DNA from 3 places in the Sphingomonas sp. 320_CC genome. Region 2 is predicted to be linked to each of the others. Evidence: riboswitches for the same ligand, from Rfam matches in the RefSeq annotation. Region 2 holds a riboswitch; each other region holds the start of a gene.
What was found. A riboswitch is a leader RNA that binds a small molecule or an ion and turns the genes downstream of it on or off. The one in region 2 is predicted to bind cobalamin.
Positions count from the first base shown of each region.

Region 1: linked by a shared signal. The riboswitch ahead of AC59GX_RS17620 (DUF1636 domain-containing protein) and the one ahead of cobW (cobalamin biosynthesis protein CobW) in region 2 are both predicted to bind cobalamin.
Region 3: linked by a shared signal. The riboswitch ahead of AC59GX_RS12090 (TonB-dependent receptor plug domain-containing protein) and the one ahead of cobW (cobalamin biosynthesis protein CobW) in region 2 are both predicted to bind cobalamin.

Region 1 covers NZ_JCAWAE010000004.1:420,407-430,418, reverse strand. The annotation lists gene AC59GX_RS17630 (NAD(P)/FAD-dependent oxidoreductase) at 1-1,320, opposite strand, end outside; gene cobO (cob(I)yrinic acid a,c-diamide adenosyltransferase) at 1,381-1,980, shown strand; cobalamin riboswitch at 2,172-2,365, shown strand; gene AC59GX_RS17620 (DUF1636 domain-containing protein) at 2,538-2,945, shown strand; gene cobT (nicotinate-nucleotide--dimethylbenzimidazole phosphoribosyltransferase) at 2,942-3,955, shown strand; gene AC59GX_RS17610 (histidine phosphatase family protein) at 3,967-4,524, shown strand; gene cobS (adenosylcobinamide-GDP ribazoletransferase) at 4,521-5,252, shown strand; gene AC59GX_RS17600 (cobyric acid synthase) at 5,232-6,686, opposite strand; gene cbiB (adenosylcobinamide-phosphate synthase CbiB) at 6,674-7,651, opposite strand; gene AC59GX_RS17590 (aminotransferase class I/II-fold pyridoxal phosphate-dependent enzyme) at 7,605-8,579, opposite strand; gene cobU (bifunctional adenosylcobinamide kinase/adenosylcobinamide-phosphate guanylyltransferase) at 8,674-9,249, shown strand; gene AC59GX_RS17580 (Crp/Fnr family transcriptional regulator) at 9,556-10,012, shown strand, end outside.
Region 2 covers NZ_JCAWAE010000004.1:294,446-304,457, reverse strand. The annotation lists gene cbiE (precorrin-6y C5,15-methyltransferase (decarboxylating) subunit CbiE) at 1-227, opposite strand, end outside; gene AC59GX_RS17045 (cobalt-precorrin-6A reductase) at 226-975, shown strand; gene cobJ (precorrin-3B C(17)-methyltransferase) at 951-1,700, opposite strand; gene cobI (precorrin-2 C(20)-methyltransferase) at 1,697-2,434, opposite strand; gene AC59GX_RS17030 (precorrin-8X methylmutase) at 2,431-3,060, opposite strand; gene cobG (precorrin-3B synthase) at 3,061-4,203, opposite strand; gene cobN (cobaltochelatase subunit CobN) at 4,200-7,445, opposite strand; gene cobW (cobalamin biosynthesis protein CobW) at 7,454-8,491, opposite strand; cobalamin riboswitch at 8,593-8,803, opposite strand; gene AC59GX_RS17010 (HoxN/HupN/NixA family nickel/cobalt transporter) at 9,037-10,012, opposite strand, start outside.
Region 3 covers NZ_JCAWAE010000003.1:111,983-121,994, reverse strand. The annotation lists gene AC59GX_RS12095 (ABC transporter substrate-binding protein) at 134-934, opposite strand; gene AC59GX_RS12090 (TonB-dependent receptor plug domain-containing protein) at 931-2,829, opposite strand; cobalamin riboswitch at 2,947-3,162, opposite strand; gene AC59GX_RS12085 (TonB-dependent receptor) at 3,578-5,641, opposite strand; gene AC59GX_RS12080 (DUF4126 domain-containing protein) at 5,690-6,154, opposite strand; gene AC59GX_RS12075 (hypothetical protein) at 6,153-6,332, shown strand; gene budC (meso-2,3-butanediol dehydrogenase) at 6,316-7,077, shown strand; gene msrB (peptide-methionine (R)-S-oxide reductase MsrB) at 7,094-7,543, shown strand; gene AC59GX_RS12060 (hypothetical protein) at 7,603-8,079, opposite strand; gene AC59GX_RS12055 (L-dopachrome tautomerase-related protein) at 8,291-10,012, shown strand, end outside.

The sequences.
Region 1 (10,012 bases), 130 kb from region 2:
GACGCCCGGCTTGTACGACGGGATCACTGAGCCTAGCGCGGTCGACGCGCGCCCCGCGAGCAGGTCGCCGATACGTTGCGCGGGCGCCTTGTAGTTCGAGCCGCCGGCGACATAGGCGCGCGATTCCCAATGGCGTTGCAGCTCGATCCCGGCGAGCGGGTGGCCGGGATAGTCGCGCTCGGGGTCGATGCCGATGACGATCCCCGAGTTCGCGTTGCGTTCGTTACGCGAATATTGGCTCATGCCGTTGGTCGCGACGCGGCCCTCCTCTGAGGTCGCGGCGACGACGGTGCCGCCTGGGCACATGCAGAAGCTGTAGACCGTGCGCCCGTTCTTGCAGTGGTGCGACAGGCTGTACGCCGCCGCGCCGAGGTCAGGGTGACCCGCGCACGGCCCGAACCGCGCTTCGTCGATCCAAGATTGCGGGTGTTCGATGCGGACGCCGATCGAGAACGGCTTGGCCTCGACGTAGACGCCCTTGGCATGCAGCATCTCGAACGTGTCGCGCGCGCTGTGGCCGACCGCGAAGACGACGTGGTTGGCTTCGAGATAGTCGCCGGTGCTGAGATGAAGACCGCGAAGCTGGCGAGTGCCGGCCTCCTCGACGATGTCGAGACCGTCGACGCGCGTCGAGAAGCGGTATTCGCCGCCGAGCGCCTCGATCGTCTCGCGCATGCTCTCGACCATCGTGACGAGACGGAAGGTGCCGATATGCGGATGCGCTTCGGTGAGGATTTCGGGTGGCGCACCGGCTTTCACGAACTCGGTCAGGACCTTGCGGCCCAAGTGGCGCGGGTCCTTGATCTGGCTCCAGAGCTTGCCGTCGGAGAAGGTGCCGGCGCCGCCCTCGCCGAACTGGACGTTCGATTCGGGGTTGAGGACGCTTTTGCGCCAGAGACCCCAGGTATCCTTGGTGCGTTCGCGGACGACCTTGCCGCGGTCGAGGATGATCGGGCGGAACCCCATCTGCGCGAGGATCAGGCCGGCGAACAGCCCGCATGGGCCCGCGCCGACCACCACCGGGCGGGGGCCGGTGTAGCTCGCGCCGCCCTTGGTGACGAAGCGGTAGCCGGTATCCGGCGTGCGCTGGACGTGACGATCCTTGCGGAAGCGGGTGAGGACGGTGTCCTCGTTCTTCAGCGTGACATCGACCGAATAGACGAGCTGGATGTCCATCTTGTCGCGGGCATCGTGCGCGCGTCTGGCGATGGTGTAGCGGATCAGGTCGCGCGGGGTAACGCGCAGGCGGTCGCGGATCGCGGCGGGGAGCGCTTCGTCGGCGTGGTTGAGCGGCAGCTTGAGGTCGGTGATGCGGAGCATGTCGGTCGCTCTAGCGCCGCGCGGCGCGATCCGCCATCGGGAGGACGAGAGGACTTGATCATGCGGACCGACGACGAACAGAATGCCAAGAGCGCCAAGCGCAAGGAGGTCCAGGACCGGATCGTCGCGAGCAAGACGATCGAGAAGGGGCTGATCATCGTCCACACCGGCAAGGGCAAGGGCAAGTCGACCGCCGCGTTCGGCATGGCGGTGCGGATGATCGGGCATGGGCGGAAGGTCGGCATGGTGCAGTTCGTCAAGGGCGCGATGGCGACCGGCGAGAAGACGATCTTCGATGCGTTCCCCGCGCTGTGCGAGTTCAAGCCGATGGGGGAGGGCTTCACTTGGGACACGCAGGACCGCGCCCGCGACATCGCGGTGGCGCGTGAGGCGTGGGACGAGGTGAAGCGGATGATCGCCGATCCGTCCTATGCAATGGTGGTGGCGGACGAACTGAACATCGTGTTGCGCTACGAGTATCTGCCGGTCGACGAGGTGCTGGCGGTGCTGGCGGCGAAGCCGGAGATGACGCATGTCGTGGTGACCGGGCGGAACGCGCCTGATGCGTTGATCGAGGTGGCGGACCTCGTGACCGAGATGACGCAGGTGAAGCATCCGTTTCGGTCGGGCGTGAAGGCGCAGGCGGGCGTGGAGTTCTAGGCGGCTTCCTACTCTACGGTCCGTTACGAGGACCGTCCGTCATCCTGACGAAAGTCAGGCCCCAGAGCCACGAAGGCTGCCGCCCGTTACCCTGGATCCTGACTTTCGTCAGGATGACGGGAGGGCGTGGGGACGGCTGGCGGACTTCTGACCGACGTAGCCGTGTCTTGCGCCGGGTCTTCCTCCCGCCTATCGCTTCGCCCGCGACAGGTTCCCCCGATGCTCACGCCGAGGGGGATGAAAATGGGAACGGGAAACACCCGGCTGCCCCTGCAACTGTACGCGGCGAGCCATTGTGCCTCATGCCATTGGGATGTTCCCGAGAAGGCGGCGCGGACGGCGTTGACCCGCGAGCCAGGAGACCTGCCCGTCGCGGTCGTCTTTCGTCCGGCCAGGGTGCGCCGAACGGACGGGTAACACCCCGAGCGACGACATCGCTTCGCGTCGCGCGAAGGCAGGAGGCGTCCGCTTCTCGCCCTTTGCGCGGTGCGGGACCGACTGTCCGAAGGGGTTCCTATGCCAAGTACACATCATTCCAAGATCGTCCGGGAACGGACATGCTGAAGCCGGTCGAGGACGGCGTCGCGGTGGTCGCGTGCAACACGTGCCGCCATTCCGCCGACGCGCGCGACGACGAGCAGGGCCAGCGTGGCGGCGCGCGGCTGGTCAGTGCGCTGAAGGCAGTGCAGGCGAGCGATCCCGCCTATGCCGACGTAGCCGTGCAGGAAATGCCGTGCCTGTTCGCGTGCCAGGATTTCTGCACCATCCATCTGCGCGCACCCGCCAAGGTCGGCTATGTGCTAGGCCGTTTCGAGCCGACCGAAGACGCTGCCCGTGCGATCCTGGATTACGCACGGCTCTACGGCGAGAGTGCGTTCGGACAGGTGCCGTTCAAACAATGGCCGCAGGGCGTGAAGGGCCATTTCATCACCCGCACGCCGCCTGCCGGGTTCGTCGTGGAATGACTTTTTTTCCGACAGCCGGGGCATTTCTATCATCCTTGAGCGCGTTGCCGCAGCCGGACGAAGCCGCTCGATCGGCGGCAGTGGCGCGGCAGGGGCAACTGACCAAGCCGCCGGGCTCGCTCGGGCGGTTGGAAGAGATTGCCGTCTTCATGGCCGGTTGGCAGGGCCATGAACGCCCGCGGCTCGATCGCGGCCGGGTGGTGATCTTCGCGGGTAATCACGGCATCGTCGATCGCGGCGTCAGTGCGTTTCCGGCCTCCGTCACGGCGCAGATGGTGGCCAATTTCGAACATGGCGGCGCGGCAATCAACGCGCTGTCGCGCGCGGCGGGGCTCGATCTCAGAGTCGTCCCGCTCGATCTCGACCGGCCGACCATCGATTTCACCGTCGCCCCGTCGATGTCGGAGGAGGAATGCCTCGCGGCGATCAACGCGGGCGCCGCCGTCGTTGCGGACGCACCCGATCTGATCGTGCTCGGCGAGATGGGGATCGGCAACTCGACCTCCGCCGCCGCGCTGTGCCTCGCCAGCTTCGATGGATCGGCACGCGACTGGGTCGGGCCCGGTACCGGAGTCGACGACGACGGCATGGCCCGCAAGATCGCGACCGTGGAGGCCGGGCTGGCGCTGCACCGGGACGCACTGAGCACGCCGTTCGAGACGCTACGCCGGCTTGGCGGTCGTGAACTTGCGGCGATCGCAGGCGCGGTCATAGCTGCGCGTCTCGCAGGCGTACCCGTCATGCTCGATGGCTTCATATGCTGTGCCGCGGTCTCGCCGATCGCCGCTGCGTGCCCGGATATTCTCGCGCATTGTCTTGCCGGCCACGTGTCGGCCGAGCCGGGTCATGCGCGATTGTTGCGGGCATTGGACCTCGATCCCCTGTTGTCGCTGGGCATGCGGTTAGGCGAGGGGAGCGGCGCGGCGGTGGCGACGTTGCTCGTCCGCGCGGCGCTGGCGACGCATGACGAGATGGCGACGTTTGCCGAGGCAGGGGTCTCCGTCGCGTGACCGGTTCGCACATGCTGTACCTGATGCGGCATGGCGCGCCCGTCCGCAAAGGCCTGTTGCTGGGGCGAACGGACGATCCGGTGACGGAGGCCGGCGTTGCGGCGTGCGTCCGGCGAGCCGCAGGGCTGAAGGTTGCCGCGATCGTGTCGTCAGACCTGAAGCGTACTCGCGATTGCGCGACGGCGATCGGCAGCGTGCGGGGCATCGTCGGCGAGGTCGATCGACGGTGGCGCGAACTCGACTTCGGAGCGTGGGACGGAATGCGTCCAGCCGATATCGATCCGGCGGCCTTCGCTCGGTTCCACGACGATCCGGACGCTGCTCCGCCGCCGGACGGTGAGCGATGGTCGTCGTTGCTGGACCGGGTCGGCAATGCCTTGGCGGTACTTCCGTCGGTGCCGACGTTGGTCGTCACGCACGGTGGCGCTATCCGGGCGGCGCTCGCGGACCTGTGTGGGTTCGATCGTCGCCGGACATGGGCGTTCGACCTGCCTTATGCCGCGCTTGTGTCGTTGCGGATCTGGCCGGAGCCGGATCGGACGGTGCAGATCGTCGGGCTGGCGACGTGAAGCGGCTGGTCGTCGCGTTCGGTTTCCTGACGCGCCTGCCGATGCCGCGCGTCGAGGCCGGGGCTCCCGACTTTGCCGCGGCGATCCGATACTATCCGCTCGTCGGACTGGCGATCGGCGTGCTCGTCGCCTCGGCGGGACGGGCAGGTGCATCGATCGACCCCTGGACCGGGGCGTGCGCCGCGTTGCTGACGTGGATCGCCGTCACGGGCGCATTGCACCTCGACGGGCTGGCCGATCTCGCCGACGGGCTGGGCGCGGCGCATGGCGATCGGACGCGGTTGCTCGCGGTGATGGCCGATCCGCATATCGGCAGCTTCGGCGTCGTCGCGATCGTCGCTCAGATGACCGCCAAGCTCGTGCTGCTGCACGCGGTCGGGCTGACGGCGTGGTGGCTCATCATCTTGGTGCCGTTTGCGTCGAGGATGGGGCCGCTGGCCTGGGCAGTGCTGTTGCCGCCGATGCGGGTAGGCGGATTGGGCGCTGCGGTCGCCGGCGCAGTCCGATCGCGCGACCTTGTCGGCTGGGGGCTCCTGCTGGCGCTGGCTGCCGTCGCGGTTCCCGCGCTGTTGGCGGTTCCGCTCCTGATACTGGCCGTCGCTGCGTGGTTGCGGCGTACATTAGGGGGCGTGACCGGAGACGCGCACGGGGCGGGGATCGAGCTTGTCGAGACGGGCGTCCTGCTCGCTTTCGCCATCGTCGGTGCGTCAGCCGGCGCGCTGGGCTAGGGCGAGCATCGCATCGAGATCGAGGTGACGTTCGAGCGTCGCGGCGATCGCGTCGAGCGCCGCATCGATCGAGGCAGCATGGTCCGGTCCGACCGCGTCGACGCCGAGCCGCGCCAGCCACGCCGCGCGTTGCTCGGCAAGCCCGAACAGGCCGTGGACGTAGCTGCCGTGGACCAACCCGTCCGCGCTCGTCGCACCCTCCGCGCTGCCGTCGATGCGGTGGCCGACGGGACGGCACAGATCGGTGCCAGTCGTCACGCCCATGTGCATCTCATAGCCTTCGAACCGTGCACCGTTTGCGGTCCCTTCGATCCGCTCGAGCGTTTTGGTCGGCGTCAGGATGGTGTCGATATCGAGCAACCCGAGCCCGGCTATCGAGGTTGCCGCGCCTTCGATACCGTGCGGATCGGCGATGCTCCGACCGAGCATCTGGTACCCCCCGCACAGCCCGAGTACCGGCCTGCCCCGTCGGTGATGCGCGAGGATATCGATGTCCCAGCCTTGTGCACGAAGGAAGGCGAGGTCGGGGATCGTCGCCTTCGATCCGGCAAGGACGATCATGTCCGCCGCAGGGATCGGCGTGCCTGGTGGGACCATCACGAGCGCGACGCCGGGTTCTAGGCGCAGCGGATCGAGGTCGTCGAAATTGGCGATCCGCGGCGTGATCGGGCAGGCGATCGTTACGCGACGGTCGACCGACGCGGAGCGGCGTTCGAGGATCACGGCGTCTTCACTGGGCAGGCGCGCGGCGTCAGTTAGCCAGGGTACCACGCCGTAGCCGCGCCATCCGCTGCGTGCCTCGATCGCCCGATAGCCGTCGTCGAACAGTGCGGGGTCGCCGCGGAACTTGTTGACGAGGAAGCCGTGGATCATCGCCGCGTCGGCAGGGTCGATCACCGCGCGCGTGCCGACGATCGAGGCAATCACCCCGCCGCGATCGATATCGCCGACCAGGATCACGGGGACGTTGGCGGCGCGGGCGAAGCCCATGTTGGCGATGTCGCTTACGCGCAGGTTGACCTCAGCTGGGCTCCCCGCACCCTCGACGACGACGAGATCGCAGCTGGCCGACAGCCGCTCGAAACTGTCGAGCACGTCGACGAGCAGCCCTTCGCGCCCTTCCCGCCACCGCGCGGCGGCGAGCGTTCCGCGGACCTGCCCGCGGACGATCAGTTGCGACGTGCGATCGCCCTGTGGCTTGAGCAGTACCGGGTTCATGTCGACGCTTGGTTCGACCCGACACGCGATCGCCTGCGTGGCCTGCGCGCGGCCGATCTCCCCGCCGTCGGCAGTAACCGCGGCGTTGTTCGACATGTTCTGCGGCTTGAACGGGCGGACCGACAGGCCACGGTTCGCAAACGCGCGGCACAGTCCGGCGACGAGCACCGACTTGCCGACGTCGGAGCCGGTCCCCTGGAGCATCAGAGCCGCCATGCGAGTACTCCGGCGATGACGAGGAGAAGGATGCAGGCCCGGCGATAGATGCCGAGCGCCGCGCGGAGGTCAGTGGCGGATACGTGGGTGCTTCCGTCGCCGATATACGGCTTGGCAGTGACGATGCCGTCATAGGCGATCGGTCCGGCGAGACGAAGGCCGAGCGCGCCGGCCATCGCCGCCTCGGGCCACCCTGCGTTGGGTGAGGCATGGTTGCCGGCATCGCGTGCCATCGTCCGCCAACCGCCCCAGCCGGCAACGCAAAGCAAAACGCCGCTGAGCCGGGCGGGGATGAGGTTGGCGAGGTCGTCGGTCCTGGCCGCCGCCCAGCCGAATGCACGCCACCGGTCCTCGCGGTGCCCGATCAGGCTGTCTGCGGTGTTGATGGCCTTGTACGCCCAGAGGCCGGGCAGGCCGGCGACCAGCAGCCAGAACAGCGGCGCGACGACGCCGTCGCAGACGCTTTCCGCGAGGCTCTCGATCGCGGCGCGCGCGACGCCGGCTTCGTCGAGTGTCGCGACGTCCCGACCGACGATCATAGCGACGCGGGCGCGGGCAGCTTCAAGGTCGCCGGTATCGACGGCGCGCGCGACCGGCACCACATGGTCGTACAGACTCCGGATCGCGAGGCCCGGCGCCGCCATCGCGCCGATCGCGATCCAGGCCATGGGACCAAGAACGAGCCGCGCGAGGGAAGTCGCAGCGAGCGCAACGCCGACCGCCACTGCGATGAGTGCAACGATCGTGACGACACCGGCGGCACGGCGGATCGTGTCCGATAGCGTAGGGCGGTTCCAGCGCGTCTCCGCCCATCCGATCATTCGCGCGAAGCCGCCAACCGGATGACCGATCCGCGCATAGAGCGGCGCCGGCCAGCCGATCGCTGCGTCCATCATGATCGCCAGCACGGCGACTGGCTCAACCACCGCCAAGCGCCTCGTCGAGCCGCGCGAAGGCTTCGTCATCGCCAGGGACGCCCATACGCAGCCAGCGTGTCGAGTGGTCGAACGATCGAGTCAGGATGCCGACCTGTGCAAGCCGTTCGAACAGCGCTGGTGCCGCGTCGTCCTCGATCAGCCGGAACAATGCGCAATCGCCGCGGGCTTGGAGGCCATGACGTGCCAACATCGTGTCGAGCCTCTCTGCGCGTTCGACGATCGAGACCCGCGCGGCAGCGATCCATTCGGCGTCTCGGTAGGCCGCGATGCCATAGGCCACGGCGTGCGCCGATATCGGCCAGCTGCCGAGCCGCCGTCGTATCTCGGCGACGTGCTCCAGCGGCCCGATCATGAACCCGAGCCGCACGCCGGGCAGGCCGAAGAATTTGCCGAACGACCGAAACACGATCGCGCGATCGTCGGGGCCGAGCAGGGGAATGAGGCTAGATCCGGGCGCGACGTCGGCAAACGCTTCGTCCACGATCAGGAAGGCACCGCTGCGGGCGATCGTCAGCAAGCGTTGCGGCGTGTCGCACTGGCCGTCGGGATTGTTGGGGTTGGCCAGCAACAGCGTGCCGTCCGCGAGCGTCCCGATCGCATCCCGCGCTATCGGAACGGCGCCGTCGATCGCTTCGGCATGCGTGGCGTAACTCGGCACGACGAACCGGACGGGGCTAGGCAGGTCCAGTGCAGCCAGCATCCGAAGACCGAGTTCACTGCCGGGCAACGCGACGACCCGGTCCGCGGTCGTACCGAACACCGCCGCCGCCGCCGCTTCCAGATCGGCGATCGCTGCGGGCGAGGGGAGGCTGTGCAGATCGACCGTCGGAACGCGATCGGTAGGCCACGCGCAGGGGTTGATGCCGGTCGACAGGTCGAGCCAGGGTCTCGGCGCATCCGGATAGTGGACGGCGGCGAGATCGATCCGTCCACCGTGGATGCGCAGGGGGTTCATATTGTCTTTCACTCACGCCCGCGGGCTTTCGCTTGATCTTCCGGGCGTCATCGTCATTCCGGGCCCATCGAGCAAGCGTGAAGGAAACGGTAGGATGCAATCGGTCGGGACGCCGTTCGGAAAAAGCCTGTTCGTGCTGGGCGGCGCGCGCTCGGGGAAAAGCCGCCACGCGCAAACCTTGGCCGAAGCCGCGGCGACGGACCACGCGACGCGGCTCGTCTATATCGCGACCGCGCAGGCATTCGACGGCGAGATGGAGGATCGGATCGCGCGCCATCGTGCCGATCGCGACGATCGGTGGCGGACCGTCGAGGCTCCGCTGGCGCTTGGCGAGGCGCTGAAGAGCGAAGACGGCCCGGACGTCGTGATGCTGGTCGATTGCCTGACCCTGTGGGTGTCGAACCTGCTGCTAGCCGACGAGGCTGTCGCCGCGCGCGTAGACGATCTGGTCGAGACGATCGCGCGATTGAAGGGCCGCGTCATCCTCGTGTCGAACGAGGTCGGGTTGGGTATCGTCCCGGACAATGTGTTGGCCCGGCGTTTCCGGGATGCGGCAGGGTTGCTGCATCAGCGGATCGCCGCGGAGGTCGACTCCGTCGAGATGGTCATGGCCGGGTTGGTCCAGCGCTGGAAGACGCCGAACGCGGATTACAGATCTCAGAATGACTAGCGATCGCATTTTTTACGATGGGCAAGTATTCATGACGCCAGGAAGCGATCATTTGTGCGATATAAAAAACTGATCTGGTTTTTAGTATATTGAATTTCGGCAATATGATCGGCAGATCGTGAAACCGATATTTTTAATTTTATTTGTGCGACCCCAAAATTAATTGGAGCAAATCGGTCCGCTCAAACATTAATTAAAACATTTTCGTTCGAGCTATGTTAAAAGAGATTATCGCCAGCCGATTTTTGGGCCCTGACGACCGAGAGATGCATGTGCTCCCGCCCCGACTTCTGCGGGATTACACTCATGGCTACGACGCCCAGCCCCTTGGCGCTGATGGTTCGGAAGTTGGAAACGCACGCTGTGCTGGACGACGGCGACCGCAAGGCGCTGCTCGCGCTGCCATATACGTTGCGCACGTTCGAGCCGTCCTCCTATCTCGTGCGCGAAGGCGACGCGCCGGACCAGTGCGCGGTCCTGCTGTCGGGGTTCGCATATCGCCAGAAACTGACCGGCGCCGGCATGCGACAGATCGTGTCGCTTCACATTCCGGGCGAGCCGCTCGACTTCCAGCACCTGTTCCTCGACGTCGCGGATCACAACGTCCAGACGCTTACGCGCGCGGAGATCGCGACGATCCCGCGGTCGGCGCTGCGCGAACTGGCGCGGAACCGTGCGGCGATCAGTAACGCGATCTTCGTCAACACGCTGGTCGAGGGATCGATCTTCCGCGAATGGATTCTGAACATCGGTCGCCGCGATG
Region 2 (10,012 bases):
AGCATCGCGACGCGCTTGCCACGGTGCGCGAGCAGCCGAGTGACACCGTCGCCGAACGGGACTGGCCAGGGTTCGACCGCGCTCTTAAGGTCCGGGAGCAACGCGAGGTGGCGGGTGGCGCCGGTCACCAGCTCGGCTTGTGCCAATGCGGCCTGCGCCGCAGCGGACAGGCCATCCACGCCGTCTTCGCCTATACCGATGATCGTCAGCCAGGGAGTGTCAGCCATGTCGAACATCCTGGTGCTGGGCGGCACGACCGAGGCCAGCGCGCTCGCCGCGGCGCTGGCCTCGCGCGGCGACGATGCGGTGCTCAGCTATGCCGGACGCGTTGCCGAACCGAAAGCGCAACCGATCCCGGTGCGCATCGGCGGGTTTGGCGGCGTCGACGGGCTGGTCGCGTATCTGCGCGAGGAGGGCGTGACGCATATGGTAGACGCGACGCACCCGTTCGCGGCCCGGATGAGCGCGAACGCGGTCATCGCGGCGGAGCGCGCCGGTGTCGCGCATATTGCACTGACGCGGCCGGCTTGGTTGCCGGTCGCTGGCGATCGATGGACGCGCGTGGCCGATATCGACGCTGCTGTTGCGGCGCTGGGCGGGCCGTCGCGGCGCGTCATGCTGGCGCTCGGGCGGATGCATGTCGACGCGTTCGCGGAGCAACCGCAGCACGACTATCTGCTGCGGTTCGTCGATGTGCCCGACCAGCCGCCGGGGTTGCCGCGTCATCATCTCGTGGTCGACCGTGGGCCGTTCGATGTCGAGGGCGATCGACGGTTGATGGCGTCGCGCCGCATCGAAGTCGTGGTCTGCAAGAATGCCGGCGGCACGGGGGCGTCGGCCAAACTGCATGCGGCGCGCGCGCTTGGGCTCACGGTGATCATGATCGATCGGCCTGCCCTGCCCGCTCGACGCGAGGTGCACGCGGTCGCGGATGTGATGCGCTGGCTCGATCATGGCGCCGACCGGGGGGTGTAGAGGATCGGTCCCACCGGGCGCTCGATAACGCGCGTAAGGCTGGAGCCGATGATGATCATCGTCCGCATGTCCGCCATGTCCGCGCGAGCTTCGGTCAGGGGCACGATGCGGAGGGTTTCTTCGGGGGTGGTGACGGCGCGCGCGAACAGCACTGGGCGGTCGTCCTGGCAGGTTTCGCGAAGGAGCTCGAAGATGCGGATCAGTGCGTCGGGGCGGGCTTTCGATCGCGGATTGTAGAAGGCGATCGCGAAGTCGGCTTCGGCGGCGAGGCGCACGCGGCGTTCGATCGCGGCCCAGGGTTTCAGATTGTCCGACAGGTTGATCGCGCAGAAATCATGGCCGAGCGGCGCGCCGGCTCGTGCGCTCGCGGCGAGCATGGCGGTGATGCCAGGAAGAACACGGATATAGAGGTCTCGCCATTCTAGCGGACCGGCTTCGAGCGCCTCGAACACCGCGGCCGCCATTGCGAACACGCCGGGGTCGCCGGACGAGACCACCACGACGCGGTGGCCTTTCGCCGCGAGTTGTAGCGCGTGCGTGGCACGGTCGAGTTCGACGCGGTTGTCGGTCGGATGGAGCGTCAGGCCTTCGCGAGGGGCGATGCGCGCGACATAGGGGATGTAGCCGATGACGTCGGTCGCTTCGGCGAGCGCGGCGGTGACCTCCGGGGTTACGAGTGCGTCGTTGCCGGGGCCCAGGCCTGCGATCGCCAGCCAGCCGGTCACGGACGGCGTCCTTGGCCGTGGATCAGCAGGATCGAGAAATACGGCGTGATCGCCTCCGCGTCGCATAGTCGCGTCACGCGCTGATCGGCCATCGCTGCGTACTCCACCAGCCATGCTTCGGTCTCGCGCCCCGCAGCGGCGACGGCGCGGCGGAGCTTGGCGAGGTGGCGGCCGATCTTCATCACCACCAACGCGTCGGTGTCGCGGATGCGGCGGACGAGATCGTCTTCGGGGAGCGTGCCCATCAGGACCGTCAGGACGTCGTCGCCCCAGGTTATCGGCGCGCCGCTGGCGGTCCATGCGCCGGACATGCCGGTGATGCCGGGGACGACCTGCACGGGCGCGATCGTCTGGAGGCGCGTGTAGAGGTGCATGAACGAGCCGTAGAAGAACGGGTCGCCTTCGCAGAGCACGACCACGTCTTCGCCGGTGCGCGTCAGGGCGGCGAGGTGCTCGATACAGGTGGCGTAGAAGGCGCAGAGCTGGTCGTTGTAGCGGGGGTCCGAGACCGGGATCTCGGTGGTGACGGGGTATTCCATCGGGAACTCGATCACGTCGTCGCGGAGCATGCCCTCGACGATCTTTCGCGCCTGGCCGGGGCGACCGGCCTTGCGGAAATAGGCGATGTGGCGCGCGTCGCGGACGAGGCGGTCCGACCGAACGCTCATCAGGTCCTGCGCGCCGGGGCCCAAGCCGACGCCGTGGATCGTGCCCCCAGTTCGCAACGGTATCATTCGGTGCCGCTCGCTAGCGCGTTGATCGCGGCGACGGTGATCGCGCTGCCGCCCATCCGACCCTCGACGACGACGCAAGGCACGGGCTGATCGGCCCATAGCGCCGCCTTGGATTCGACCGCGCCGACGAAGCCGACCGGGCAGCCGATGATCGCCGCGGGACGCGGGCAGTCGGGGTCTTCGAGCATGTTGAGCAGGTGGAACAACGCGGTCGGCGCATTCCCGATCGCGACGACGGCGCCGGCGAGATGTGGGCGCCAAAGTTCGAGCGCGGCGGCGGATCTGGTATTGCCCATCGTCCGCGCGAGTTCGGGCGTTTCGGCGGCATGAAGCGTGCAGACGATGCGGTTGTCGGCGGGCAATCTGGCCTTCGTGATGCCTTCGGTGACCATGCGGGCGTCGCACAGGATCGGGGCGCCGGCTTGCAGCGCGCGCCGGGCTTCGCTGGCGAACGTTGGCGTGAAGCGGATGTGCTCGGCTAGGCCGACGAGCCCGGCGGCGTGGATCATGCGGACGGCGACGGGCTCTTCCTCTGGCGAGAACCGCGCGAGATCGGCCTCCGCGCGGATCATCGCGAAGGACTGGCGGTAGATCGCCGCGCCGTCGGTTTCATAGGCGTACGGCATTCAGGCGGCTCCGAAATGGGCGAGGATTTGCGCGGCGTCGAGGCCTGCGCGGGAGGGTGGTGCGCCGGCGCGCGCGTCGAAGGAGAGGTCGTAGCGGCCTTCGCGACCGGTGAGCGTGACGTCGGCGGGGGCGGCGCGGGCGCATCCCTTGGCGCAGCCGGAGACGTGGAGGCGGCCGGTGACGTGAGGGGCGAGGCGTAGGGCGAGCGCGCGCGTCTCGACACTGCCCTGCGGACAGGCTGGCGCGCCGACGCAGGCGTCGACATGAAGCGTTGGCGAGGCGGAGTCGGTGATGAAGTCGATTGGGTCGGGCTCAACGCGAAGCGCCGCGTCGGCTTCGCAGATTGCGATATGCCAAGGGGTAATGCGGATCGCTTGAATTGCTTGCTCGGTGTCGACGTAGCGTGCCAGCGCGCGCGCTGTGATCCGACCGAATGGGAGGCCTAGCGCGAGTCCGAGGGAATGCTTTCCGATGCGAAGTGGTGGCGCGCTTGCGGCTGGAGGGGTTGTTGGGGCTGCCCAATCCGGAAGTGTGGCGCTGTGGCGTACCATGCGGCCGCTGGCGGTGCCGCCGCTGTCGACGAACCAGTGCGCGAGTGCGATCAACCGGTCGGCTTCGGTGCCGGGCGATACCGGCGTGCCAAAGGTCCCGCCGTCCGCGCGCAGGATAAGCGCTCCAGACTCAGCGCGCTCGATACGGAAGTCGGCGGGGGCGTCTTGCAACACCGGCGCTACGCCGGCGTCGATCGCGAAGCCGACCTTGCCGGGAAGTTCGGGCAAGTCCGCCAGGCGCGCGCGCAAGTGTTCGGCGATGCGGTGGGTGTCGTCACCTATTCGCCATTCCGGTGCGACGAGAATGTTCGCGCGCGCTTCCCGGATCGGATCGGGATCGATGAGGCCGAGATCGAGTAGTGTGTCGATCAATGGACGCCAGCTATCCTCGCGGACGCCGCGGATCTGGAGGTTCGCGCGGCTGGTACAGTCGATCAGGCCGTTGCCGTGCGTCGCCGCCGCGTCGCACAGGCTGAGTGTTTGCTCGCGCGTCACGCGACCGAGCGGTGGGCGGATTCGGACCAGCAGGCCGTCGCCGGCCATCATCGGGCGCCATGCGTTGGGGCACCAGCCTTTGACAAATGCGCTCATGCCGGCAGGTCCAGGCTCGCGAGGATCGAATTGCGGCGGGTCGGCCACAGGTCGGCTGCGTGGAGCGCGGCAAAACGCGCCTGCATCGCCGCGAGTGCGCCGGGGTTGGCTTCGGCAAGGAAGGCGTGGACGTCGTCGCGGCCCAGCGTCGCGTCGTAATAGAGGTCGATCAGTTCGGGACGGACTGCGCTGGCGAGATGCGCGAAGGCGCCGAGATGGTCGAGCGTCGCGGCGATCTCCGCACCGCCGCGGAAGCCGTGGCGCATCATGCCGTCGACCCAGGCCGGATTTGCCGCGCGGGCGTGGACGACGCGGGCGATCTCCTCGTTTAGCGGGCGGGCCTTGGCCTTGTTCGGATCGCGTGCGTCGAGATGGTAGAGCGTGGCGCCGCCCCCTGCGACCGATTGCGCGGCGGCAAAGCCGGCTTCGTGTGCGGCGTAATCCGCGGCGAGGAGAAGGTCGGTTTCGGGGAGGTCCTGGACGTGGACGAAGGCGTCGGCGGCGGCGACGCGGTCGCGGATGCCGGCGGGGTCGAACGTGTCCTGGCCCCCTTCCACATCGGCGTCGAGCGCGTGGCTGGAGGCGGAGAGCCACGCTTGGCCGGCGGTCAGGCGCGCTTCCGGCGTGTAGGTCTCGGCGGCATCGCCCATGCTCAGGCCGTAGCGGCCGGGTTCGGGGCCGTAGACGCGCGCGGTGACTGGCTTGCCGACGAACGGGTTCCAATCGGCCGGTTCGTCGCGTGCGCCTAAGGCTCGAACCGTCTGGCCGAACATCGTGCAGAGCGTCGGGAAGGCGTCGCGGAACAGGCCGGATACGCGCAGGGTGACGTCGATGCGGGGCCGGTCGAAGTTGGCGAGCGGGAGGATCTCGACGCCCGTCACGCGGTCGGATTGCATGTCCCATACCGGTTCCGCGCCGAGCAGGTGGAGTGCCATCGCGAACTCCTCGCCCGCGGTGCGCATCGTCGCCGAGGCCCAGAGGTCGACGACGAGGTTGCGCGGGTAGTCGCCGTGGTCCTGCAAATGGCGTCGGACGAGTTCGTCGGCGAGCTTCACGCCTTGGGTATGGGCAGCGCGAGACGGGACCGCGCGCGGGTCGGTCGTGTAGAGGTTGCGGCCGGTCGGGAGGACGTCGGCGCGGCCTCGCCACGGCGAGCCGGACGGGCCGGACGCGACGCGCTTGCCATGGAGCGCCGACAGGAGACCGGCGCGTTCGGCATCGCCTTGCTCGCCGCGGCCGTAGATGTGGAGGCCGTCGCCAAATTGGCTTTCCTTCACGTCGCAGACGAACGTGTCGATGCGGGTGATCGCTTCGGCTTGGGACTGTGCGTCGTCAAGGCCCAGCGTCGCGGCGAGGCCGGTGGCGGTGGCTTCGTCGCGGATGTCCCGTTGCAGGCGGTCGCGGCGGGCTGGATCGAGTCCGTCGGCGTTGGAGAATTCGTCAAGCAGCGCTTCGAGGCGACCAAGGCCGGCGCCGGTGCGCGTGCGTTCGAGCGGCGGCGGGACGTGGCCGAGCGTGACCGCGCCAATGCGACGCTTGGCTTGGGCCGCTTCGCCGGGATCGTTGACGATGAACGGGTAGATGACGGGCATTGCACCGGTCAGCGCCTCGGGCCAGCAGGCGTCGGACAGCGCGACCGACTTGCCGGGGAGCCATTCGAGCGTGCCATGCGCCCCGACATGCACCAGCGCATCGGTGCCTCGTGCGTGAAGCCAGAGGTAGAAGGCGACATAGGCATGGCAGGGGCAGCGCGAGAGGTCGTGATATTCCTCCGCGCGTTGCTCTGTGCGGCCGCGTTCGGGTTGGAGGGCGACGAGCGCCCCGCCCCGGTCGATCGCTGTGAAGGCGAAGTCTTCGGTGGGTTCGCCCCAGGTTTCATGGAGGTCGTCGCGGAGCGCTTCGGGGAGATGCGCGAGGGCTTTGCGGTACTGCGCGAGCGGCCAGTGGATGCGTGAGGTAGCGAGATCAGTTGCGTCGGGCGTGATCGCGTAGCCGGCCTCGGTGAGGTCTTCGAGGATCGCTTGCGTGGAGGCGAGTGCGTCGAGGCCGACGGCGTGCGCCATCTGGTATGCCTTGCCGGGGTAGGTCGAGAGGATGATCGCGATGCGGTGGTCGGCGACGGGTTTGCTGGCGAGGTTTGTCCACGCTTCGATGCGCGCGGCGATGGCGGCGATTCGTGCTGGGTCGGCGCGGTGTTCGCGGCGGGTGTATTCCAGGTCGCCGTCTCGCGCGGCGGCTTCCTTGAAGCTGGCGACGCCGGCGAAGAGGCGGCCGTCCACCTCGGGGAGGACGACGTGCATCGCCAGGTCGGCGGGCGACAGGCCTCGGGTGGCGCCGGCCCAGGCGGCGCGGTCGGAGGTGGCTAGCGCGATCTGGAATACTGGGACGTCCGCGCCGTCGAGAGGCGTGGCGTCGGTGGCGCCTCGTGCGGAGAAGGCCGTGGCGTTGACGATCGCCGCCGGCGTGAGCGCCGTGACCCAGCGGCTCAGCCAGCCGGCTGCGTCGGGAGCTTTCAGCGAGGGTGCGAAGAGGCCGATGACGTCGAACCCTCGCGCGGTTAGCTCAGCGTGAAGCGCTTCGATCGGGTGAAGGTCGGCGGCGGTCAGGTACGAGCGGTAGAAGACGATCAGGATGCGGGGGCGTGTCGCGTTCAAATCGAACGCGGCCGGACAGGTAACGCCGTCGTGCGGTTGCCAGCCGCCAACGTCCGCGATCGCGCGGACGCCGGTGACGGGGCCAGCGTAGCAGCCTGATGCGAGCGCGAACTGAGCTAAGGCAGCCTGCGCTGCGACTGCGCCGCCGGTGTCGCAGAGATGGGCCAGGCGGCGGAGCGTCGAGAGCGGGATCGTCGATGCGGCGTCGAGGCGTGTGTCGATGCGGCCGTCTGCGGCGAGGACGGCTAGCGCGATGCCGTTCTCGCGCGCGAGGTTTTCGACCTGTTGCAGGCCGTAACTCCAGTAGGAGCGCCCGCCGATCAGCCGGATCAGGATGCCCTTCGCGCCCGCCAACGTCTGTTCGATGTAGGTGTCGACCGAGAGCGGGTGCTGGAGCGCGGTCAGGTTCGCGAGGCGTAGCGAGGGCAATCGGCTACCGGCCGCATCCGCACGTTTCCAGCCCGCGGCGAACGCGCCGAGGTCACCGTCGGAGAAGGACAGGACGACGAGGTCCGCGGGGGATTGGGCGAGGTCCTGCGGGACCGCGCTTTCCTCCAGCCCGTGGGTCTCGCGGAAGACGACGTGCATCGTGCGCCTCAGCCGTCCAGCGCGGCCTTGATGCGGGCCTCGTCGATCCGGTCGTGCTCGGCGATGACCACCAATTGCGTGCGGCGCGGTTCGCCGGCGCGCCATGGGCGATCGTACTGCGTACGGACGCGCGCGCCGACCGCCTGGACGAGCAGGCGCATCGGCTTGCCGGTGACGGCGGCGTACCCCTTTACGCGGAGGATGTCGGCGCTGCGGGCGAGCGCCTCGATCTTCGCGGTCAGGTCGGCGGGGTCGGCGATCTCGCCAAGCTCGACGACGACGCTGTCGAAATCGTCATGCTCGTGATCGTCCTCGCCGTCGTGATGCGACGGGCGGCTGGCGATATCGTCCTCGGCGGCGGCGTTAAGGCCCAGGATCACGCGCGGATCGATGATACCGTCGGTCAGGTCGATCACCGGGAGCGGCCGTGCGGATTCGGCGGCGATCACCGCGCGTGCCTTGGCGACGCCTTTGGGGCCGGCGAGATCGACCTTGGTCAGCAGCACGATATCGGCGCAGGCGAGCTGGTCCTCGAATACCTCAGACAAGGGCGTCTCGTGATCGACGCTGGGGTCGGCGGCGCGTTGGGCGTCGAGCGCAGCGACATCTGGCGCGAAGCGACCGGCGGCGACTGCTTCGGCATCGGCGAGCGCGATGACGCCGTCGACGGTGATGCGCGAGCGGATCGCTGGCCAGTCGAACGCCTTGAGCAGCGGCTTGGGCAGCGCGAGGCCGGAGGTCTCGATCAGGATGTGATCGGGGCGCGGGTCGAGCGCGAGGAGCGCCTCCACGGTCGGGATGAAATCATCCGCCACCGTGCAGCAGATGCAGCCGTTCGCCAGCTCGATCACGTTCTCCGCCGGGCAATCGGGGATCGCACAGCCCTTGAGGATGTCGCCGTCGATACCGAGCGTGCCGAATTCGTTGACGACGACGGCGAGACGGCGGCCGTTCGCGTTGCGGATCAGGTGGCTGATGAGCGTGGTCTTGCCGGCTCCGAGAAAGCCGGTGACGATGGTGACGGGGACCTTTGAAAGATCGGGCATTGGTATTCTCCTGCGAGCACACGCACGCACGACCATAGGGCCGCACGCGTTCGTCGCTCAGACGGAGTACCGTGCCGCGACCATCCCCTGGATCGTAGCAAGAGCGACCATATGCGCTGGCAGGTCTCCTGGCTCGCGGGTCGAGGCTCGACGTACGCCTTCCCAGGTTTCCCCAGTGGCTGCCCTTCTCGTGAAGGGCGTGTGCGTCTCGCTCACCGCTTACAGTTGCAGGGACAGCCGCGGCATTGGGAGGAACTCCCGCACCGCATTCCCATTCAAGCCCCGAAGGGCACCGGCGCGATCTGTGAGGTTCGGTGAAACCGAGCCTCGGGGGTGGGTTAGAGCAGTTTGGCGGGACTGCCAATTCGCATATCGGTAGTTTTCGATGCTCCCCCGCGAGGGGGAGGTGGCTGGCACTTGCCAGACGGAGGGGGAGGACACGGAACAAACGTGATCGTCGTCCTCCCCCTCCGTCGCTTCGCGCCACCTCCCCCTGGCGGGGGAGGATCGAGAGCGCGTCGAGCTTGGGGAACAGAGGAGCTAGCTTATCCGTGCACGACTTCGATCTCGTCGAAGCGTTTCCAGCGGTAGATTGCGAAGCTCAGCACCCAGCAGAGCACGAACAGGCCGATGATCGCAAAGCCGAGGCCATTGAAGTTCTCGCCGAGTGCCGTTGCAACGTCCCATATGCCGCCGGTGAAGCCGAGCTTCGATCCGAGCAGCGCGAGCGTCTCGATCCCGCCGATTGCGATCGCGACGATCGCGGAGATCAAGGTGATGGTTATGTTGTAGTAGAGCTTACGGATCGGCTTCACGAACGCCCATTCATAGGCACCAAGCATAACGACGCCGTCCGCGGTGTCGACCAGCGCCATGCCGGTCGCGAACAGCACGGGGAGGACTAGGACGACACCGATCGAGAGACCGTCGGCGGCCTGGCTCGCTGAGAGGCCAAGGATCGCGACCTCCGTCGCCGTGTCGAAACCGAGTCCGAACAGGAAGCCGAGCGGCGCCATGTGCCAGCTCCGCGTGACCAGCCGGAACATCGGGCGGAACAGACGTGCGAGCAGGCCGCGGTTGCCGAGGAGGAGGTCGAGGTCCTCCTCGACATAGGTGCCGCCGCCGCGGACATGGCCGAAGGTGCGCCAGACCGAGCGGAGGATGATCAGGTTCATCGCGGCGATCGTGAACAGGAACACAGCGGAGATGACGGTCGCGACCACCCCGCCTACCTGCTTGAATGCCTCGAACTGCGACAGCGCATTGGCGGTCAGTGCGATCGCGACCGCCGCGATGAGCACGATCCCCGAATGGCCGATCGCGAACCAGAAGCCGACCGCGATCGGGCGCTGGCCGTCCTGCATCAGCTTGCGCGTCACATTGTCGATCGCCGCAATGTGGTCTGCGTCGACCGCGTGGCGCAGGCCGAGGCCCCAGGCGAGCAGCGCCGTGCCCAGCATCAGCGGTTGCGCGTGGAACAGCGAGAACGCCCAGCACCACGCGGCGATGTTGGCCGCGACC
Region 3 (10,012 bases), on a different contig from region 2:
AAGGCCGGGGCCCAATTGGGGGACAGTCGTGACAGCGCGCGGCAGGTCATTACTTCGGTCATCCCAATTGGGCCCCGGCCTCCGCCGGGGAGGAGCACGGGCGGTGAGCCGTTCGCGATTCTAAGCGCTCGCATCACAGCCCCGCCCGGATCGCGGCGAGGCGTTCGAGCGCAGGCGGGATGGTAGGCCCGCCGCAATTGATCAGGACGCGCGGGAAGACGGCTTGCGGCGTGTTCGGCAGCAGGCGGTGGCGCAGCGCGGTGCCGCGGCTTTCGCGTTCGGAAGCGATCACGACGGCGGGGGGCTGCGTCACGATCGTCTCGGCTGACAGCGTGCCGGTATGCGTCAAGCCGTAGCTCGCGGCGGCGTTTCGGAAGCCGACGCGCGTCATCATGTCGTTCAGCAACGTGCTCCCCCCCGTCGCGAGATCGCCGCTGATATAGAGCAACGCGCTCGGCGACCGTCCATCCTTGTGGCTCCAGCGGGCCACCGCGCGGTCGATCTCGGCATTGATCCGCGCGCCGCCCATCGGCGCTCCGGCAGCATCGGCGATCTGCGTGACCTGCGCCTGGCTCTCCGCGATCGAGTCGGGAATGCCGACGAGCAGCGTCTTCAGACCGGCCCGCGCGTACGCCGCCTGAGTCGCGGGCGGCGTGTAGGTGCTGGCGATGACGAGATCGGGGTGGAGCGCGATCACCTCCTCGGCGGTCCCCGCGATGCCGCGAAACCGGCGCGCGACGGCGAGCGGGATCGATGTCGCGGACGGATCTTGCGAATAGTGGCTGATCCCGGCGATCCGCGCGGGCGGCAGGATCCGGACCAGCACCGAATCCACGCACGGATTGGTCGAGACGATCCCCCCGCCACCGCCCGCTCCGGGGGATTGCGCGCAGCCCCCGAGCAGGAGCGCGAGGAGGATCGCCCCGCGCCTCACTTCAGCCGCAACCGTACGCCGCCATACGCCGCGCGACCGTAATTGCCGTAGCCCGCGACCGTCTCGTACCGCGAGTCGGTGAGGTTATCGACGCGGCCGTACAGTGCAATCTGGTCGGTGATCGGCATTTCCACGCGGACGCCCGCCAGCGCATAGCCGTCGAGTCGCACGGTGTTGGCGGCGTCGTCGAAGCTGTCGCCGACCATCGTCACGGTGCCGCCGACCGACAGCCCGAACGCGAACCGGTAATCGGCGTCGACGCTCGCGGTCTGCTTGGGACGGCGCGCGAGATCGTTGCCGAAATCGCTGCCGATCGAGCGGTTCTCGGTGTCGATATAGCTGTAGTTCGCGGTCAGCGTCAGCGCGTCGACCGGGCGCAGCGCCAAGGTGAACTCGACGCCGTCCGCCTCGGCGCGGGCGATATTGTCGTAGACGCCGAACGGGCGGTCGACGCAGATCGAACCGGCGGTCGTCTGCTCCGCCGGACTGCAGTCGCGGAAGTCGATCTGGTTGCGCGTACGCCGGTTGAAATAGGTCACCGCGACGCGCGCGCGGTTGTCGAGGAACGCCTGTTCGACACCGACGTCGAAGTTGCGCGCGGTCTCCGGATCGAGGCCGCGATTCCCGTAGTCGGAGAAGAGCTGGTACAAGGTCGGCGCCTTGAAGCCTTCGCCATAGCTCGCGCGGACGGTGGTTCCGGTCCGCAACGCCAGCGCGGCGTTCGCGCCGAACGTCGTGTGGCTGCCGAAATCGTCGTGGTCGTCGTTACGGACGCCGCCGGTGATCGTGAGGACGTCGAGCGGCTTGACGATCAGCTGGCCGTAGACGCTGGTGATGCCGGTATCCGCGAAGGTGAAGCCGTCGTTGAAGCGGCTGTTCTCGCGCTCGACGCCTGCGACGACGCGCACTTGGTCGAGGGGGCGGAAGTCGCCCTGATACTCGTAGCGTTCGCTGCGGCCGCGACCGATGAACGACGGATCGCTGCCGAAGCTCGGGTCGTAATTGTCGCGGTTGATGTCGGCGATCGTGAAGGCCACGCGGTTGTTGAACCGACCGTCGGCGAAGTTCGCATGGAGCCCCGCGTAACCATAGGCTTCGCGCGTCTTCGAATATTCGGCGGTGTCGGCGAGCACGTAATCAGGGGCCGGGAAGCCGTCGATCGCGACGCGACTGTCGGCGAAATAGCCGCGCAGGTCGAGGCCGATGCCCGGCGCGAACTCGACGCCGACCCGCCCGGTTGCGCCATATTGGCGATAGCCGTCGCGCTCGGTGCCGCTGGCCGCCGACGAGATGCCGTCGGTGCGCAGATATCCGCCGGTCAGCGATCCGGACACCTGACCCGACTTGCCCGACACGCCCGCGCTCGCGAACACGCTGTCGGCATAGCCATATTCGGCGTTGGCGCGCGCCTGGACGCCTTCGGTCGGTGCGGCGGTGATGATGTTGACGACGCCGCCGATCGCCTGGCTGCCCCATGGCACCGAGTTAGGACCGCGCAATATTTCGATCCGCTCGACCGAACTCGACAGGAGGTTGCCGAAGTTGAAGCCGCCGCCGGTCGACGAGGGATCGTTGACGCGCACGCCGTCGATCACGACGAGCGTCTGATCCGCCTCGGCACCGCGGATGCGGACGCTGGTCAGCGCGCCGACCGTGCCGTTACGCGTGACGGTGACGCCAGGCGTGGTCGCGAGCAGGTCGGAGACGATGGTGGTCTGGCGGCGCTCGATCTCGGCGCGGTCGATCACGGTCACGGCCTGGCCGATCTCGCTCAGCGGTTGCGCAGCGCGGGTCGCGGTGACGACGATTTCGGGGGCGTCTGGGTTGGATATGGTCTGAGAATAGGCGGGCGATGCGATCGCCGCGGCACTCAGGAGAAGGAAGAATTTCGTCATTCGGCTGCGTCCTAACCAGAACCGCCAGCGACCATTCGCCGGGCGGCCAGACGTCTCTCGCTCGAGGAAACCCGGCTGGACCGGAGCACTCGTCCGCGCCGGACACCCGCCCGCGCAGTGGATCGACCGTGACAGGCAGGTCTCCTGGCTTCCGGGTCGCCGCGCCCACCCCACCTTCCCAGGCCGAGACCCAGTGGCATATCGGGGTGGCCGCTATCCGGTCACAGTTGCGGGTACAGCGCCGGTCTTGCGGATTTGGATCGTGACGACCCGGCCCGCGCACCGACTTCCCTTTTGATCCCGTTGCGGGGAACCCTTCACGTACGCGGCATTAGTCGTGCGCCAGGCACGGGTCAACGCGGGGCCTGCTGATCCTCCCCCGCCAGGGGGAGGTGGCTGGCGCTTGCCAGACGGAGGGGGCGGACACGGAAACGGGGGTGATCGCATGCCTCCCCCTCCGTCACCTTCGGTGCCACCTCCCCCTTGCGGGGGAGGATCGTAAGCTCCCTCACCGTCCACCGCACCACCCCGGCGGAGGCCGGGGCCCAGTTGGGGAATGTCACTAACTAAGCGCGGTCCGTCGTTACTGCGACCTTGCCAACTGGGCCCCGGCCTCCGCCGGGGTGGTGGCGTGTTAGTCGGGACGTCGCTTTCCCTCCCTTGTTCTCCCGCGAAGGCGGGAGTCCAGTCTGGGTCCCCGCCTTCGCGGGGAAACATGATGCCTTCGTTTTCCTTAGCAGAAAGAATATCACCGCCCGCCGTAGCGCAGCCCGACCCAGATCGTCCGCGGGGTGGCGCGCTCGACGATGTTCGCGCCGCTGACCCCTGCCTCGACCCGCTCGTTGAGGAAATTCTCGGCCCGAAACTCGGCAACCAGCGACCGCAGGATCGGCAACGCTGCATACGCATCGAGCGTCGTCGCAGCCCCAAGCACGCGCGTATTCTGGTCGTCGTCGAACTGCTGGCCGATATGCCGCACCGTCAGTGACAGCGTCGCCGCGTCGCGTCGCCAGTCGACCGTCCCAGAAACCTGGTCGCGAGGGGTCTGCGCCGGTCGCACGCCGTCCAGCGCAGCCGTGATCCCCGATCCCTCGACCTTTGAGTTCGTGTGCGACCACGACGCCTGAACACCAAACGGACCCGGCCGATACGCCGCATTCAACTCGAACCCATGCGCGCGGATCGCGTCGAGGTTCTGGCGAACGCGGTAGGTCGTCACCCCCGGCAACACCTGCGTCGGCGTGGTCGTCGTGACGTTCGCCACCGCATCCTTCAGCCGGTTGTAGAAATACGTCGCGGCGATGCTCACGCCCGGCGCAGGCGTCAGCGTCACCCCGCCCTCGACCCCGGTCAGCCGCTCCGGCGACAACAGCGCATTCGCCGCGGTCGCATCGTTGCCGACGCGAAACGGCCGATACAGCTCGTTGAGCGTCGGCAGCCGCCACCCGCGATACCCGGCCGCGCGCAGCGTGATCGCCTCCACCGGCTGATACGCTACGCCCGCCCGGCCGGTCGTCTCGCTGCCATCGCGGTCCGCATATCGAAGATTGGTCAACGCCGCGCCGCCGGCCAGCGGCCGTTCGGACAGATAGCCGCCGTCGATCGACCACCAGTCAACCCGGCCGCCAAGACTGAACGTGAAGTCGCCAGCAACCAAGCTCCCATCGGCAAACACGCCGGTTGTCGTCGTGCTCCCGCCGGCCTCGCGCCGCCGCGTCGGCACGGTGTTGACGAACGTATACAGCTCCTGCGTCTTGCCGCTGACATCGCGAACATCCGCGCCCAGACGCAGCGTGATGCTCTCGCCCAGCGGCGGAGCGATCTCGATCCGTCCGCCAAGCCCGGTGGCGGGCGTATTATACTGGTTCAGCGACTGGATCGCGGTCGTCCGCGCGGCGTTGATGCTGTTGAAGCTGCTCGCGAACGCGCGCGTTTGCAGATACGCCAGCGCCGAATACCCCCAGCGCCCGCGCCCGATGAGCCGGACGCTCGCGTCCGCGCCTTCGCTCTTGTTGTCGGTAAAGTCGCTCCCCCGGTCGCGCCGATCGGTGAACGCGCTCGCATTCATCTGCAATTCGGTCTTCGAGCCGATCCCGACGACGGTCCGCAGCGCGCCCGACGCCTGCTCGTACGGCGCGGCGCGATCGACGATTCCCCGGCTTTCCTCGACGGTCGGCGTGAAGCCGTCCCCGCGCGCATAGGCTCCGGACAAGGTCGCAAACCCAGACCCGTGCACCAGTGCCGCAGAGCCCTGTGCATCGACCGAATCCCGGCTGCCATACGCGACACTGCCCTGGAAAGGCGCCGCCTGGTCCGGCGTCGCGCTCTCGAGCTCGACCGTCCCCGCCAACGCCCCCGGCCCCTGATACCCGCTCCCGCCGCCGCGCGTCACGCGAATGCGCCCGAGCCGCCCCGTCGCATACGCCGGAAACGCGACCCAGCCGCCGAACGGATCCGCCTGCGGCACGCCGTCGAAGATCAGCAGCGCGCGACTGGAGGCATTGCCGCCGATCCCGCGCAGCGAAATCCCCTGGCTGGTCGGGTTGGCGCTGCGCGAGTCCGACCGACGAAACTGCTGGAGCCCCGCGACGTCGGCCAGCACGCTCTCCAGCCGATTGCTCGCATTCGCCTGGATCCGCGCACGATCGATAGTGACGACGTCGTACGCACGATCGCCGGGCGCATCGGCCAGCCCGCGCCCGGTGACGACGATGTCAGCCTGCTGGTCGCTAGGCGCGACAGTCGTCTGCGCGACCGCACCCCCGGACGAAATCAATACGAAGGCAAGCGTAGAGAGCGAGATACGGATCATCGCCGCCGCATGGCAGCTTTTCGGCCCGCCCGGAATACACGTCCGGCGTCAGGCCGCGCCAAGCTTCGCCGCGTTGCGCGCAATCGCCGCCGCGCCGCCAAGAACCACCGCATCCTCGACGAAACCCGTCGGCGTCTGGCCGTACTGCGACATCGCCGCCATCCGCGCACGCCAGCCCGGATAGGACGCGGCCACCGCCGTCAGTCCGCCGACCGCTGCACCGATCCACCGCTGCCGCCGCGGGACGAGCGACGCGCCCGCGATAGCCGACGTGACGAACCGCGCGGCCAGGCCGATCGCGACGATCCGGTCGGGCGCGGTCTTCTGCTTGTCCCCCGCCATCTCGCCGATCGCGAGCGCCAGCGCACCCGCCGCGACGACGGGATGCGACAGCAGCTTCGGCGCACCATTGTCGGCGGGCAATTCGTCACGAGCGGCAGCGATGGCGACCGCGGCGAGCGGCGTCATCGCGCGCTGGCCACCGACGAGGCCCATCAGGAAGGATGCGAGCATGATGATCTCCGGTAAAAGCAGGTTCGAGCGCATCAACGCACGCGAGACCGGCCAGGGTCCGCCGTTGGGACTGACCGGCGATCTCCTTGATTCAGCAAGGAAACCGGTACGCGCGTCGGTCGTTCATCGCGTTATCTCCCAAAGCTTCAGGACACAGATCGATGAGATTCGATGGTAAGATCGTAGTGATCACCGGCGCCGCCTCCGGCATCGGCGAAGGCGCCGCGCGTCGTTTCGCCGCGGAGGGCGCGACGCTCGTACTCGGCGACAAGGACGCGGACGGCCTCGCGAAGGTCGCCGCCAGCCTCGACGGCACGACCGTCGAAACGCTCGAAACCGACGTCTCTGACATGGCCGCCTGCGAGGCGCTGGTGGCGCATGCGATCGACAAGTTCGGCCGAATCGACGTGCTCGTCAACGACGCCGGCGTGGACCATCTCGGCAAGCTCGACGAGGGCGACCTCTCCGAATTCACCAAGGTCATCGAAACCGACCTCTACGGCGTCGTCCACATGAGCCGCGCCGCGATCGCCACGTTGCGCGCAAACAAGGGCTGCATCGTCAACGTTTCGTCCGTATCGGGCCTCGGCGGCGACTGGAACCACAGCTTCTACTGCGCCGCCAAGGGCGCGGTGACCAACTTCACCCGCGCGCTCGCGATGGACGAGGCGAAGCACGGCGTCCGTGTCAACGCGGTCAACCCGTCGCTGACCTACACCGCGCTGACCGCGGGCATGAAGGACCAGCCCGACCTTATCGCGAAGTTCGAGGAACGCATCCCGATGGCACGCGGCGCACAGCCCGAAGACATCGTCGGCGCCATCGCGTTTTTGGCTAGCGCCGACGCGCACTATATAACCGGGGTCAACCTGCCGGTCGACGGCGGCCTGTCCGCCTCGAACGGCCAACCGGCGCTCTCCTGAGCGCGAGAGGATCACCATGACCGACTACAAGAAGACCGACGAGGCGATCGCCAAGCTCACACCCGAGCAGTTCCACGTCACGCAGCAGAGCGGCACCGAGCGGCCCGGCACCGGCGAGTATCTCAACACGCGCGAGCCCGGTCTCTACGTCGACATCGTCTCGGGCGAGCCGCTGTTCGCGTCCGCGGACAAGTTCGATTCGCATTGCGGCTGGCCGAGCTTCACCAAGCCGATCACGCCCGAGCACGTCGCCGAACTCCACGATCGCAGCCACGGCATGGTCCGCACCGAGATCCGTTCGGCAGGCGCCGACAGCCATCTCGGCCACGTGTTCGAGGATGGCCCGCAGGACAAGGGCGGCCTGCGCTACTGCATCAACTCGGCGTCGCTGCGGTTCGTCCCGCGCGCCGAGATGGAAGCCAACGGGTATGCCGCCTACCTGCCGCAGGTCGACGCGGCAGGCTGACGATAGCGCATGATGGTGTGCCGCACGGGCACACCGTCACGCCCTAAAGAGACTTCCGTTCAGCGCCGGGTCGCGAGCTTCGCGCCCAGCGCCGTGACCAGCCCGAACGCCGCATGGTTCACGCTGTGCATGCCGATCGTCTTCGCACCGGCCTGCCACTCCGGCGGCTTCACGCCAAGCAACGGCCCCGTAATCCAGTGCATCGCCGCATAGAATGCCGCACCGAACATCAGGCCCGAGCCGATGACCGACGCTTCCTCGTCGACGGTCGCGGCGTAGACCGCACCCGCCGCCGCAGACAGCAACAGGTGACCGCCCTGCGTGACCGCTTGCTCGCGCGACGACGGCAGGGCATCCGCGGCAGGCGTGTCGATGCCCAGCTTCTCAGCGGTCTTGCGTTCGAGCGTGACGATCTCGGACGGTTCGCCGCTCTTGCGCTCGCCCGCCATCAGCAGCGCGGTAATGCCCAGCCCGGCCACCACGCCACCTGCGACCGCACCGGCCATCCGTCGTGAATCCGCCCTACTTAAATCCATCGTCGTGCTCCTGAAGTTCTGCGATCCACAACGCGCGGATCGCAATTCGGCCCACCACGTCGCGCCGCCCGATCATCTTTGCGGATCATTGGCTTAGCCGCCGGAACAGCAGCCTCCCGAGACTGTTTCGATACCAGGACCCTTTCGCGTCGGCCCGCTCCACCATGAGCTTCCACAACGAGTCCGACGCCCCGATCCGACGAGGACCATCATGCCGATCCAGACCACCGACGATCTCGAACTCGCCTACGCCGATACCGGGCCGCGCGACGGCCAGCCGGTCCTGCTGATCCACGGCTGGCCCGACGACGCATCGACCTGGGACGAGGTCGTCCCCGCGCTCAACGCAGCCGGGTTGCGGACCATCGTGCCAACCTTGCGCGGCTTCGGCGAAACCCGGTTCGTGCGTGATGCACCGCGCACCGGCAACAGCGCGATCCTGGCGATGGACATGATCGCGCTGATGGACGGGCTAGGGATCGAGACGTTCATGGTCGCCGGGCACGACTGGGGCTCGAACACCGCGGAGGCGCTCGCGGTTGGCTGGCCAGGCCGTGTCGAGCGGATGGCGATGCTCGCCACCCCGCCCCGGCTCGGCGGCATGCCGACCCCGCCGTTCGAGCAGGCACAGCGCCAATGGTATCACTGGTTCATGGCCACCGCGCGCGGTGCGCAGGCCGTTCGCGACGACCGCAAGGGCTTCGCGCACATCCACTGGGTCAACTGGTCGCCCCCCGGCTGGTTCGACGAAGCGACCTTCGCCCGCGTCGCACGCTCGTTCGAGAACCCCGACTGGGCCGACGTCACGCTGCACAGCTACCGCGCGCGCTGGAACGAGGCCGAGCCCGATCCGCGCAGCCAGTGGCTCGAGGACAAGGTGAAGGCGACCAGGACGCTCTCCTTGCCGACGATGTATTTCCAGGGCGCGGTCGACGGCGTGAATCCGCCGTCGGCGAGCACCGCGGTACCGGCCAAGTTCACCGGCCCGTTCGCTTTCGTGACGCTCAACGGCGTCGGCCATTTCATCCAGCGCGAAGCCCCCGACGCGGTCGCGCGCCATCTCATCCAGCTTTTCACCGGCAACCCCGCCGACCTGTCCGACACCACCGACCGGAGCCTTATCATGTCCAAGACCAAGCCCTTCCTCGCCGGCGCTGCCGCGATCGCCGTCGTCGCCGCCGCCGCGATCGGCGTCGCCAGCGCGCAGACCGCATCGCAGACCGGCGGTCGCCCGCTCACCCAGGTCGCGCAGTTCGATCACCAGGCGACCGGCGTCGCCGTCACCGCCGACGGCCGCCGCTTCGTCAACTTCCCGCGCTGGACCGACGACGCGCCGATCTCGGTCGCAGAAGTCATGAAGGACGGTTCGCTCAAGGCCTATCCGGACGCCAAGTGGAATAGCTGGCGCAACGCGAAGTCGGCGGAAATGCCGGTCGGCGATTATTTCGTCTGCGTGCAGTCGATCGTCCCCGACGGCCACGGCAACCTCTGGGTGCTCGATCCCGGCGCGCCCGGTAACGAGAAGATCCTCGAAGGCGCACCCAAGCTGGTGAAGGTCGACCTCGCCACCAATCGCGTGACAAAGGTCATCAAGGTGCCGCTCGATGTCGCGCTTCAGGGCACCTACCTCAATGACATCCGCTTCTCGCCCGACGGCAAGACCGGCTACATCACCGATTCCGGGACGCGTGGCGCGATCATCGTCATCGATCTCGAAACCGGGAAGGGTTTCCGCGCGCTCGACGGCCATGGCTCGACGCAGATCGACAAGACCGTGAAGGTGATGACCGACGGCAAGCCGCTCGTCCGCCCCGACGGTCGCCAGCCCGCCTTCGCCGCGGACGGCATCGCGATCTCCAACGACGGCAAGACGCTCTATTACCAGGCGCTCACCGGCAAGACGCTCTACTCGATCGACACCGCGCTGCTGCGC